DNA from 3 places in the Enterobacter sp. K510 genome. Region 2 is predicted to be linked to each of the others. Evidence: predicted binding sites of a transcription regulator. Region 2 holds the regulator's gene; each other region holds the start of a gene.
The links. Region 2 encodes CRP, which controls carbon source genes, mostly activating them, when cyclic AMP is high. Its sites were predicted from a motif close to ATGTGANNNNNNTCACAT; they were not measured.
Positions count from the first base shown of each region.

Region 1: ACQUTD_RS20740 (ABC-F family ATPase) is a predicted target of CRP. The motif match lies at 2,513-2,530, and genes of this name have one in related genera.
Region 3: ACQUTD_RS03145 (enolase C-terminal domain-like protein) is a predicted target of CRP. The motif match lies at 2,008-2,025, and genes of this name have one in related genera.

Region 1 covers NZ_JBNRLQ010000015.1:103,063-107,550, reverse strand. Annotated here, with positions in the region: gene ACQUTD_RS20755 (PTS transporter subunit EIIC) at 1-707, shown strand, start outside; gene ACQUTD_RS20750 (GntR family transcriptional regulator) at 723-1,439, shown strand; gene ldtB (L,D-transpeptidase) at 1,489-2,409, opposite strand; gene ACQUTD_RS20740 (ABC-F family ATPase) at 2,633-4,225, shown strand.
Region 2 covers NZ_JBNRLQ010000005.1:362,729-367,216, reverse strand. Annotated here, with positions in the region: gene ACQUTD_RS11435 (phosphoribulokinase) at 16-885, shown strand; gene ACQUTD_RS11430 (OsmC family protein) at 1,009-1,413, opposite strand; gene crp (cAMP-activated global transcriptional regulator CRP) at 1,719-2,351, shown strand; gene ACQUTD_RS11420 (YccS/YhfK family putative transporter) at 2,405-4,488, shown strand, end outside.
Region 3 covers NZ_JBNRLQ010000002.1:128,898-133,385, reverse strand. Annotated here, with positions in the region: gene ACQUTD_RS03150 (ABC transporter substrate-binding protein) at 1-681, opposite strand, end outside; gene ACQUTD_RS03145 (enolase C-terminal domain-like protein) at 718-1,872, opposite strand; gene fbaB (class I fructose-bisphosphate aldolase) at 2,096-3,148, opposite strand; gene ACQUTD_RS03135 (nucleoside permease) at 3,361-4,488, shown strand, end outside.

The DNA of each region.
Region 1 (4,488 bases), on a different contig from region 2:
TCATCGCGGCGCTGCTGTCGAACGTGCTGCATACCGATCTGATCCACCTGATCACCACGCTCATCCAGCAGCCACTGCGTCTGATCAACACCAGTCTGCCGGGTACGCTCTTTATCTACAGCTTCGGCAACTTTCTCTTTACGCTGGGGATCCATCAGTCGGTGGTTAACGCCGTGGTGCTGGAGCCGTTCCTGCTGATTAACACCAACGAAAATATGATCGCCTTTGCCAACGGGCAGCCGATCCCGCATATCATCAACAATATCTTTGTGCCGACCTTCGGCATGATTGGCGGCACCGGCAGCACGCTGTCGCTGCTTATCGCCATCTTTCTGTTCTCGCGCCAGAAGGCGGCGAAACAGGTGGCGCGCCTGTCCATTTCGCCGGGACTGTTTAACATCAACGAGCCGGTAATTTTCGGGCTGCCGATTGTGTTTAACATTCCGCTGATGATCCCCTTTGTGCTCCTGCCTGCAATCGGGATTTTCTTTGCCTGGATCTGCACCACCCTCGGGTTGATGTCGCGCTGCGTGGTGATGATCCCCTGGACCACGCCGCCGGTTTTAAGCGCCTGGCTGGCGACGGCGGGGGACTGGCGGGCGGTGGTCGTTCAGTTGATAATCATCGTCTTTGGTGTATTCTTCTACCTGCCTTTCCTCAAGATAGCCGAGCGAGTGGCCTTAAAAAACAGTGGGATAGTCGAATAATAAAAGGAACGGGCAATGTCGGCGAAATACGTTTCTATCGCGCGGGAAATTAAGCAGCGCATCATGAGCGGGCAGTATTCTGCCAGCGAGCCGCTGCCCGATCAGTTCGCTCTGGCGGCGGAGTTCAGCACCAGCCGCATGACTATCCAGCAGGCGATACGCCAGCTGATCGTCGAAGGGCTGGTGTATACCCGTCAGGGGCAGGGCACCTTTATCCGCAAGAACTTCCTTCAGCTCTCGCAGTGGGATCTGCCCGGCAGCGACTATTTCGGCGCGACCAAAACCTGGGAAAACGTCGGCACCGTCACCAGCGAGATCATCCGCTTCGATTTACGCTTTGCCGATGAAAAAGAGCAGGCCTCGCTGCTGATCGACGCCGATGCGCCGGTCTATGACTTCGTGCGCCTGCGGCTGCTTGACGGCGAACCGGTCTCGCTGGAGTTTACGCTGATGCCGGTGGCGCTGGTGCCCGGCCTTAACCGCGGCCATCTGCAAAGTTCCGTGTTTCGCTATGTGCAGGACACCCTGGCGCTGAAACTTATGGGCTCGTACCGCGTGGTGCGCGCCCTGAAGCCGAACGCCGAGGATAAACGTTACCTGAGCTGCGATGACACCGATCCGGTGCTGGAAGTGGAGCAGGTGGTTTATCTGGAAGATGGCACGCCGCTGGAGTATGCCCACTGCCATTATCGCTACGATCATGGCGGCATTATCATGGTCAATCACGGATAAAAAAAGCGATGGTTTCCCATCGCTTTTTTTGTTTACCGCCGGGGCAGGATCAGTTCAGACGAACCGGCATCCCGGAGCGGTTTTCAATTGCCTGCTCAACAACAGCCTGGTCAACGTCAGCCTGGCTGGTCACGCTCTGCACGCTCTTGGTCAGGGTGATCGGCACGATTTCCCCGCCTTCAAACTGCGCTTCGGTGGTGGACAGCGGATTGTGCACTTCCACATAACGGCTGCCATCCGGCTCGGTGGTGGCTTTCACCGGCTCATCGATAAACTGAACGCGGGTGCCGACCGGCACGTTCTGGAACAGGAACTTAATGTCTTCGTTACGCAGACGCACGCAGCCATGGCTTACGCGCAGGCCGATACCAAAGTTGGCGTTGGTGCCGTGAATGGCATACAGACGGCCAATGTAGAGCGCGTACAGACCCATCGGGTTATCCGGGCCAGCCGGAACTACTGCGGGCAGCGGGTTGCCGGCGGCAATATATTCCGCATGCATTTTGGCAGTCGGCGTCCAGGTCGGGCCGGCTTTTTTACGCTCAACTTTAGTGGTCCAGTTGATCGGCGTATCTTTGCCTAACTGACCGATACCAATCGGCAGCACGATCACCGTGTTGGTGCCTTTCGGGTAGTAGTAGAGGCGCATTTCGGCGCTGTTGATCACAATGCCTTCATGAACGGTGTCCGGCAGGATCAGCTGCTGCGGGATATTCAGTACGCTACCGCCTTTCGGCAGGTAAGTGTCCACGCCCGGGTTCGCTTCCAGCAGGTTAGACAGGCCCATCTGATATTGCGCCGCAAAGTACTCCAGCGGCTGCTGGTTCCCTTCCGGAATGGTGATGACCTGGTTCTGGCCAACCAGACGGCTGCCGTCGGTTGGCAGTGGATAAGTTACTGCAGAGGCAGATTTGCAAAACCCTACTACCGCGAAAGCCGCCGCTAAAATCGTTGTTAATTTAATTTTCATGTTGTGCGAGGTATCTTTGCCACTGGCCATCCGGCCGTTGAGTTAAAGTCTTAATGGAGATGGGAGCGCATTATATGTGCATTCCCCCGCGCATGGAATTCAGATGTGTACGAAATCACATTTTTTTCTGAAAGCTACAGTGTAGCCGCTTATCACGGTGCGCGATTTCAATTCGGAATTGTGGCATAATGCACGGTTTGTCACACATTTTTAGGATAACGCCGTGTTAGTTACCAGCAACGTCACCATGCAGTTCGGCACTAAGCCGCTGTTTGAAAACATTTCCGTCAAATTTGGCGGCGGCAACCGTTACGGCCTGATTGGCGCCAACGGTAGCGGAAAATCCACCTTTATGAAGATCCTCGGCGGCGATTTAGAGCCGACGCTGGGCAACGTCTCCCTCGATCCCAACGAGCGCATCGGTAAGCTGCGTCAGGATCAGTTCGCTTTCGAAGAATACAGCGTGCTCGATACGGTGATCATGGGGCATACCGAGCTGTGGGAAGTGAAGCAGGAGCGTGACCGCATCTATAGCCTGCCGGAAATGAGCGAAGAAGACGGCTACAAAGTGGCCGATCTGGAAGTGCAGTATGGCGAAATGGACGGCTACTCTGCTGAATCCCGCGCCGGTGAACTGCTGCTCGGCGTGGGCATTCCGCTGGAACAGCACTACGGCCTGATGAGCGAAGTCGCGCCAGGCTGGAAACTGCGTGTGCTGCTGGCCCAGGCGCTGTTCGCCAACCCTGACATACTGCTGCTCGATGAACCGACGAACAACCTCGACATCGATACCATTCGCTGGCTGGAGCAGGTGCTGAACGAACGTAACAGCACCATGATCATCATCTCGCACGACCGTCACTTCCTGAACATGGTGTGTACGCACATGGCGGATCTGGATTACGGCGAGCTGCGCGTGTATGCAGGCAACTACGACGAATACATGACCGCTGCGACTCAGGCGCGTGAGCGTCTGCTGGCGGACAACGCCAAGAAGAAGGCCCAGATCGCCGATTTGCAGGCCTTCGTGAGCCGCTTTAGCGCGAACGCTTCTAAATCCCGTCAGGCGACCTCCCGCGCCCGTCAGATCGACAAAATCAAGCTGGACGAAGTCAAAGCCTCCAGCCGCCAAAACCCGTTCATCCGCTTTGAGCAGGATAAAAAACTGTTCCGTAATGCGCTGGAAGTGGAGCAGCTCAGCAAAGGCTTCGATAACGGCCCGCTGTTCAAAAACGTTAATCTGCTGCTGGAAGTGGGCGAGAAGCTGGCGATCCTCGGCACCAACGGCGTGGGTAAATCTACCCTGCTGAAAACCCTGGTCGGCGATTTAACGCCGGACACCGGCACTGTGAAGTGGTCGGAAAACGTGAAAATTGGCTACTACGCCCAGGATCACGAATATGAGTTTGAAAATGGCATGACCGTCTTCGACTGGATGAGCCAGTGGAAACAGGAGGGCGACGACGAGCAGGTAGTGCGCGGTATTTTGGGCCGTCTGCTGTTCAGCCAGGACGACATCAAGAAACAGGTGAAAGTCCTCTCCGGTGGTGAAAAAGGCCGTATGCTGTTTGGCAAGCTGATGATGCAGCGCCCGAATATCCTGGTGATGGATGAACCCACCAACCACCTGGATATGGAATCTATCGAATCGCTGAACATGGCGCTGGAAATGTACCAGGGCACGCTGATCTTCGTTTCCCATGACCGCGAATTCGTCAGCTCGCTGGCGACCCGCGTGATTGAAATCACCCCTGAGCGTGTGATCGACTTCAGCGGCAACTATGAAGATTACCTGCGCAGCAAAGGTATCGACTGATTTTGCCCCTCACTCTGCTCCCCGAACTGATGGGGAGCAGTGCTTCATATTTATATTATAAATAACTCACTTCTTATTATTCGCCCCCTGAATATATATTTCCCTGAAGCCGTGAAATAAAAGAAAATCTCTTTTTCTTTAAATTTGCGACAGCTCACAAATATGCATTTAATTTCGTCATAACCCGCTTTATCACGGCCCCGCTACGTTGACACCCCATTTCAGGAGGAGTAATTTTCCGCGTCATGGGACCGATACCACGG
Region 2 (4,488 bases):
TTAGGGAGCGTTGCTATGTCTGCCAAACATCCGGTGATTGCCGTAACGGGTTCCAGCGGAGCCGGAACCACCACCACCAGCCTCGCGTTTCGTAAGATTTTCGCGCAACTGGATCTGCGCGCCGCAGAAGTGGAAGGCGACAGCTTTCACCGTTACACGCGCCCGGAAATGGACATGGCGATCCGTAAAGCGCGCGATGCCGGACGGCATATCAGCTATTTCGGCCCGGAAGCAAATGACTTCGGGCTGCTGGAGCAGACTTTTATCGAGTACGGGCTGACCGGCACCGGCCAGTCGCGCAAATATCTCCATACCTATGATGAAGCGGTGCCCTGGAATCAGGTGCCGGGCACCTTCACGCCGTGGCAACCACTACCTGAACCTACCGACGTGCTGTTTTATGAAGGGCTGCACGGCGGCGTGGTGACGCCACAGCAGGACGTGTCGCGCCATGTGGATCTGCTGGTCGGCGTGGTGCCGATCATTAACCTGGAGTGGATCCAGAAGCTGGTGCGCGATACCAGCGAGCGCGGGCATTCACGGGAAACGGTGATGGATTCGGTGGTGCGGTCGATGGAAGACTACATCAACTTTATTACGCCGCAGTTTTCCCGCACGCACATTAACTTCCAGCGCGTGCCGACCGTGGATACTTCCAACCCCTTCGCCGCGAAAGCGATCCCGTCGCTGGACGAAAGCTTTGTGGTGATCCATTTCCGTAATCTGGAAGGCATCGATTTTCCCTGGCTGCTGGCGATGTTGCAGGGCTCATTCATTTCCCACATCAATACATTAGTGGTGCCGGGCGGAAAAATGGGGCTGGCGATGGAGCTGATCATGCTGCCGCTGGTGCAGCGGCTGATGGAAGGCAAGAAAATCGAGTGATTTTTGTGTGCCGGATGGCGGCGTGAACGCCTTATCCGGCCTACAGATTAAGCTTTTGTAGGTCGGATAAGCGTAGCGCCATCCGGCAGGGTTAGCGCAGCGCCACCCGACGCGCACCAAAAATCACCCCTCAATCACCTCAAACGAATGGGTGATATTGGCGGCTTTTTCCAGCATCAGCGCCACCGAGCAATACTTCTCTGCCGACAGATCCACCGCGCGGGAGACCGCCGCTTCTTTCAGCGCTTTGCCGGTGACGATAAAGTGCAGATTGATGTGCGTGAACAGGCGCGGCGCCTCTTCACGGCGCTCGGAGGTCAGTTTGACTTCGCAATCCGTCACATCGTGACGCCCTTTTTGCAGAATGGATACCACGTCAATGGCGCTGCATCCCCCGGCGGCCATCAGCACCATCTCCATCGGGCTTGGCGCTTTATCGCCTGAGTTGCCGTCCATCAGGATCTGGTGGCCTGAAGCGGACTCGCCCATGAACGTTAAACCTTCTACCCATTTGACTCTTGCTTGCATTTTATTCGCTCCGGCGCGGTAAATTTCCCTTCAGATTACGCGCACATAACAATTCTCGCAACGGAAGGCGACCTGCATCATGCTGAAGCGAGACACCAGGAGACACACAGCAAAAGCTATGCTAAAACATTCTGGCTGCTACAGTGATACATTGACGTTGCACATGTATGCAGACGACATCAAACATTAAAGGCTGGATTTTCGAACGGCCACTTCCCGGGAACAGGGAAGCATATGATTGCAACCCCAGAGGCAGAGTGTTCATCCTGGCTCTGGAGCCAGCTTATAACAGAGGATAACCGCGCATGGTGCTTGGCAAACCGCAAACAGACCCGACTCTCGAATGGTTCTTGTCTCATTGCCATATTCATAAGTACCCGTCGAAGAGCACGCTGATTCACCAGGGTGAAAAAGCGGAAACGTTGTATTACATCGTTAAAGGCTCAGTGGCAGTGCTCATCAAGGATGAAGAAGGTAAAGAGATGATCCTCTCTTACCTCAACCAGGGAGATTTTATCGGTGAACTGGGCCTGTTTGAAGAAGGTCAGGAGCGCAGTGCCTGGGTACGTGCTAAAACCGCTTGTGAAGTGGCAGAAATCTCGTATAAAAAATTCCGTCAGCTTATCCAGGTGAACCCGGATATTCTGATGCGCCTGTCTTCCCAGATGGCGCGCCGCCTGCAGGTGACGTCCGAGAAAGTGGGTAACCTCGCCTTCCTCGACGTGACTGGCCGCATCGCGCAGACGCTGCTGAACCTGGCCAAACAGCCGGACGCCATGACCCATCCGGACGGTATGCAGATTAAAATCACCCGTCAGGAAATCGGCCAGATCGTTGGCTGCTCCCGTGAAACCGTCGGCCGCATCCTGAAGATGCTGGAAGATCAAAACCTGATCTCTGCGCACGGTAAAACCATTGTGGTTTACGGAACCCGCTAAGCCCCTCAAACGGCGTATTGCATCTGCGAGACGCCGTTTTTGTTTGCATTCTCATGTGGCGCAGGCTGATCTATCACCCGGAAATTAACTACGCCCTGCGACAAACGCTGGTGTTGTGTCTCCCTGTGGCCATCGGCCTCGCCTTCGGGCACCTGCAACAGGGGCTGCTGTTTTCACTCGTTCCTGCCTGCTGCAACATTGCCGGGCTCGATACCCCCCATAAACGCTTTTTCAAACGCCTGATCGTGGGCGGCTCGCTGTTTGCGGGCTGTAGCCTGGCGGTGCAGCTACTGCTGGCGGAGAATATCGCCCTGCCGCTGATCCTCGGCGGGCTGGCGCTGCTGCTTGGCGTCACGGCGGAGATCAGCGCCCTGCACGCGCGCCTGCTGCCGGCGTCTTTGATCGCCGCCATCTTTACCTTAAGCCTTGCCGGAAATATGCCGGTATGGGAGCCGCTGCTGATTTACGCCTCCGGCACGCTGTGGTACGGGCTGTTTAACTGGCTGTGGTTCTGGATGTGGCGTGAACAGCCGCTGCGCGAATCCTTAAGCCTGCTCTATCGCCAGCTGGCGGATTACTGTGAAGCAAAATACAGTCTGCTGACCCAGCATGCGGATCCGGAAAAAGCCCTGCCGCCGTTGCTGGCGCGTCAGCAGAAAGCCGTGGATCTGATCAGCCAGTGTTACCAGCAAATGCACATGCTCGCCGCCAATCAGCATAACGATTACAAGCGTCTGCTGCGGGCATTCCAGGTGGCGCTGGATTTACAGGAGCATATTTCCGTCAGCCTGCACCAGCCGCAGGAAGTGCAGAAGCTGGTGGAACAGAGTCACGCTGAAGCGGTGATCCGCTGGAGCGCGCAGGTGGTCGCCGCGCGGTTGCGGGTACTGGCGGACGACATTCTTTATCACCGTTTTCCCGAACGCTTTAACATGGATAAGCAGGTCGGCGCGCTGGAAAAAATCGCCCGCCAGCATCCGGATAACCCGGTCGGCCAGTTCTGCGCCTGGCACTTCAGCCGTATCGCCCGGGTACTGCGCACGCAACGCCCGCTGTACGTGCGCGATCTGATGGAGGATAAGCAGCGCCGCCAGCCGCTGATCCCGGCGCTCAAAAGCTATCTGTCGTTTAAATCTCCGGCACTGCGCAATGCGGCGCGCATTGCCGTGATGCTCGCCATCGCCAGCCTGATGGGGATCGCGCTGCATCTGCCCAAGCCGTACTGGATCCTCATGACGGTGCTGCTGGTGACGCAAAACGGCTATGGCGCGACGCGGGTGCGTATTCAGCACCGGGCGGCGGGCACCATGGCGGGGCTGATTATTGCCGGTATCACGCTGCATTTTCACGTACCTGAGGGCTATACGCTGCTCGGTATGCTGGTGGTGACGCTAGTTAGCTATCTGATCATCCGCAAGAATTATGGCTGGGCGACGGTGGGCTTCACCATCACCGCGGTGTATTCGTTACAGCTGCTGACGCTGAGCGGCGACCAGTTTATTGTCGCCAGGCTTATCGATACGCTGATTGGCTGTCTGATCGCCTTTGGCGGCATGGTCTGGCTGTGGCCACAGTGGCAGAGCGGGCTGTTGCGGCAGAACGCCCACGACGCGCTGGAGGCGGACCAGGAGGCCATCCGCCTGATCCTCAGCGACGATCCGCAGCCCACGCCGCTGGCGTACCAGCGCATGCGCGTCAATCAGGCACACAATACGCTGTTTAACTCGCTCAATCAGGCGATGCAGGAGCCGGGCTTTAACACTCACTATCTGGAAGATATGAAACTCTGGGTGACGCACAGCCAGTTTATCGTCGAGCACATTAACGCGATGACCACCCTGGCGCGCGAGCACACCATGCTGACGCCGGATCTGGCGCAACGTTATCTGGAATCCTGTGAAATTGCGCTTCAGCGTTGCCAGCAGCGTCTGGAATATGACGGGCCGGCAGGCTCGGGGGATGCCAATATTCTGGAAGCGCCGGAGACCTTAACCCAGGGCCCGATGAGCACGCTGGAACAGCATCTGCAACGTGTTATCGGGCATCTGAACACCATGCACACCATTTCGTCGGTGGCATGGCGTCAGCGCCCGCATCACGGCATCTGGCTGAGCAGACGCCTGCGGGGTAAATCTTA
Region 3 (4,488 bases), on a different contig from region 2:
GTCCGGGTTGCGCTTCATGCGCAGCACGTCCTTGGCCTGCCAGGTTTCCAGGGAAAACGGCCCGGAACCCGCTTCATTGGTGGTCAGCCAGCGGTTGCCCCAGTCGTTATTCTCTTCGTGGCTTTGCACGGTTTTGCGATCCAGCACGCCGAGATTGCCGAGCGCGCCGAGAGAGTAGATAACCAGCTGTGGATCGTTGGCTTTCGGCAGACGAATTTGTACGGTGTGGTCATCCGGCGCGCTCACCTGCTCATCAATATTTTTCTTGCTGAAGCCGTAGGATTTCCATACCGATGCCTGCGCCAGATTGAGGTGCAGCAGGCGGCGCATCGACCACACCACGTCGTCGGCGGTCAGCGGGTTGCCGGAGTGAAATTTGACGTTTTTACGCAGATGGAAGGTGAGCGTTTTACCGTCGGGGCTGATGTCCCAGGACTCCGCCAGCGCCGGTTTGACGTTGGTCAGCTGATTGGGATCCAGTTCGACCAGCGAATCATAAAGATTCACCACGATGCCCACCACCTCGTTGCCGGTCATCGCCGCCGGATCGAGGCTCAGCAGGTTATTCATATTCATGCCGATGATGAGCTGATCGGGGGGCGTTCTGGCTGTCGCCGCCCCGCTCCCCATCAGCAGCGACAGCGCCAGCAGGCACGCTCCCGCCAGTGAGGTTTTTTTCATGTATATATCGCCTGTAGGGTAAGAAGTTTTTATAGGTCAGTCGTGGCTGACGGTATTGGCTTCGATATATGCAAAATTAATGTCTTCACCCAGACCCGGGCCTTGTGGCAGATGAACAAATCCCTCTTCATCCATCGGATCGACAATGCTGTGCAGATAGGCCGCCGGGACGTCGTAATCGAGGAACGGGTGCAGCAGGCCGCGCTCATACCAGCGACAGTTTTTGATCGCCCCGACCACCGCCAGGCTGGCCGCGCCGTTGCCGTGCACTTCGCAATCCATGCCGAAAGATTCCGCCAGGCTCGCCACTTTCATGGTCGGCCAGATGCCGCCGACGCCGTTAGAACCGGCGCGCAGAATGTCGCAGGCCCCCGCTTTCACCCAGTCGGCGCGGCTGTGATGTTTACCGCCAAGGCTTTCCGGTCCGACAACGGGAATGGAGAGGTTTTCCGCCAGCCAGGCGTAAGAGGCCATGCTCTCTTCTTCCATCGGCTCTTCAAACCAGGCGAAGTTGAGTTTTTCCAGTTCCTTACCGATGTACAGCGCTTCGCTGCGGCTGTACCAGTGGTAGCCGTCGATCATCAGATCGATGTCCGGGCCGACCGCTTCGCGCACCGCGGCGCAGGCTTTGACGTCCATTTTCGGGTTCGGCGCAAAGGACACCGGCGGCATCCAGGTGTGCAGTTTGATGGCCTTATAGCCGCGCGCCACCAGCTTTTCCGCGAAGTCGGCGTACTCCTGCGGGGTGGAGAGGCCGCCTTCCAGATCGTCGCCGCACATGGTGCTGCCGTAGGCGGGCACTTTGTCACGAAAACCGCCCAGCAGCTTGTAGACCGGCATATTGAGCTTGCGGCCCATCAGATCCCACATCGCCTGCTCCACAAAGGAGAGCGCGCGCTCGGTCAGCTGATGAGCGCTGCCGCGCTGCCAGTGCGCCAGATCCTGCCAGATACGCTCCCGGTTAAAGGCGTCCTGACCAATCATCACCTTGCGGAAGAAGGTGTTCACCACAAAGGGACGCACCACTTCCGGCGGCGCGAATGAGTACCCTTTGGTGCCATCGTCTGCGGTGATGGTCAGCATCGCCATTTTCGCGAGGTTCTCCGGGCCGGGGTGCGAATGCCCGGCGGTATCGGATACCCGCCGCGTGGGATACTGAAAGACGGTGACGTTTACGGATTCAATTTTCATGACAAGTCCTTGAGGCAGAGGTGAAGTAAGCTTTTGAAAAGCTGTTTCAGTAATCAATGTATGCAGAAAAAACAGCCAGTGCCTCGGACAAATTACGTTAAGCAGAGGTTAAATGTTGTGCAGATGCACGAAGGGATGTGAGGTTTTCCACAAAAGAATGGTGAAATGTGAAGTGGATCGGTACTCCTCTCCCGCCGGGAGAGGAGCCATTACATAAGGACGATCAGGCGATTGTCACTTTGCTGTCGAGATAGACATCCTGCACGGCGTTAATCAGCTTTACGCCGTCCGTCATGGATTTCTTAAAGGCTTTGCGGCCCAGGATCAGCCCCATACCGCCCGCGCGTTTGTTGATCACCGCCGTGCGTACCGCATCGCTCAGGTCAGTGTCGCCCCCTGACGCGCCGCCGGAGTTAATCAGCCCGGCGCGGCCCATATAGCAGTTCGCCAGCTGGTAGCGCACCAGATCGATAGGGTTATCGCTGGTCAGTTTGCTGTAGACGCGCTCGTCGGTATAACCGTATTTCACCGCGTTATAACCGCCATTATTTTCTGCCATTTTCTGCTTCACAATATCCGCGCCAATGGTGGCCGCCAGATGGTTGGCCTGGCCGGTTAAATCGGCGGAGGCGTGATAATCGACGCCGTCTTTCTTAAAGCCGCTGTTGCGCAGATAGGCCCACAGTACCGTCACCATGCCCAGCTCGTGCGCCCGCTCAAAGGCGGCGGAGATCTCCTCGATCTGGCGACGGGACTCCGGCGACCCAAAATAGATGGTCGCGCCCACGGCCACCGCCCCAAGGTTAAACGCCTGCTCGACGCTGGCATACAGCGTCTGATCATAGGTGTTGGGGTAGCTCAGGGTTTCGTTATGGTTAATTTTTACCAGGAACGGAATACGGTGCGCGTAGCGTCGGGAGACAGACGCCAGCACGCCATAGGTGGAGGCCACACAGTTACAGCCCGCCTCGATAGCCAGCTCAACAATATTTTTGGGATCGAAATAGAGCGGATTCGCCGCAAAGGATGCGCCAGCGGAGTGCTCCACGCCCTGATCGACGGGCAGGATAGATAAATAGCCGGTGCCCGCCAGGCGGCCGGTGTTGTAAAGCGTCTGCATGTTGCGCAGTACCGCAGGCGGACGGTTGTTATCCATCATCACGCGGTCAACGTAATCATGTCCAGGAAGATAAAGCTGATCGGCCGGAATGGTCATACAACGATGTTGCAGCAGGCTGTCGGCGTCGTTGCCCAGCAATTGCGTAATATCAGTCATAGCGATGCTCCCGTAAGTTGATAAGCAGAGTAAGCCTGGTACCGACCTTTGCGGAACGCCACCCTGGAAAATTTATTCAGCACAATCTGATGGCACGATCCATAACTCAAAAAAATGTTATTCTGATCAAAGATCCAGCACAAAGGTATCTAAAAGGTATTATTAACTGGTATGGTCACACCGTACCCTTTGCTTGTCATGAAGGAAGACCGATGAAAACAACTGCTAAGCTGTCGTTCATGATGTTTGTGGAATGGTTTATCTGGGGAGCGTGGTTTGTCCCGCTGTGGCTGTGGTTAAGCAAAAGCGGCTTTACCGCCGGGGAGATTGGCTGGTCCTACGCCTGTACCGCCATCGCCGCGATCCTCTCGCCTATTCTTGTGGGTTCGCTGACTGACCGCTTCTTCGCGGCGCAGAAAGTGCTGGCGGTGCTGATGTTTGCCGGTGCCGTTCTGATTTACTTCGCCGCCCAGCAAACGGAGTTTGCTTACTTCTTCCCGCTGCTGCTGGCCTACTCCCTGACCTATATGCCAACCATTGCGCTGACCAATAGTATTGCTTTCGCGCATGTGAAGGATGTCGAGGCTGACTTCCCGCGTATCCGCGTGATGGGTACCATTGGCTGGATCGCCTCAGGGCTGGTGTGCGGCTTTCTGCCGCAAATGCTCGGCTATGCGGATATTTCCCCGACCAATATTCCGCTGCTGATCACCGCCGGCAGCTCTGTGGTGCTGGGTGTCTTCGCGCTGATGCTGCCGCATACGCCGCCGAAAAGCACCGGCAAGCTGGACGTCAAAGTTATGCTCGGGCTGGACGCGCTGGTGCTGTTGCGCGACCGTAATTTCCTCGTCTTTTTCTTCTGCTCCTTCCTGTTCGCCATGCCGCTGGCGTTCTATTACATCTTCGCCAACGGTTATCTGACCGAAGTCGGCATGAAAAACGCCACCGGCTGGATGACGCTGGGGCAGTTCTCTGAAATCTTCTTTATGCTGGCGCTGCCGTTCTTTACTAAGCGTTTTGGTATTAAAAAGGTTCTGCTGCTGGGCTTACTGACCGCCGCTATCCGCTATGCTTTCTTCGTCTATGGCGGGGCGGATCACTACTTTACCTATGCCCTGCTGTTCCTCGGCATTTTGCTGCACGGCGTGAGCTACGACTTTTACTACGTCACCGCATATATCTACGTCGACAAAAAAGCGCCGGTGCATATGCGTACTGCCGCGCAGGGTTTGATCACCCTTTGCTGCCAGGGTTTCGGCAGTCTGCTGGGCTATCGTCTGGGCGGCGTGATGATGGAAAAAATGTATGCCTACAAAGAGCCGGTTAACGGCCTGACCTTT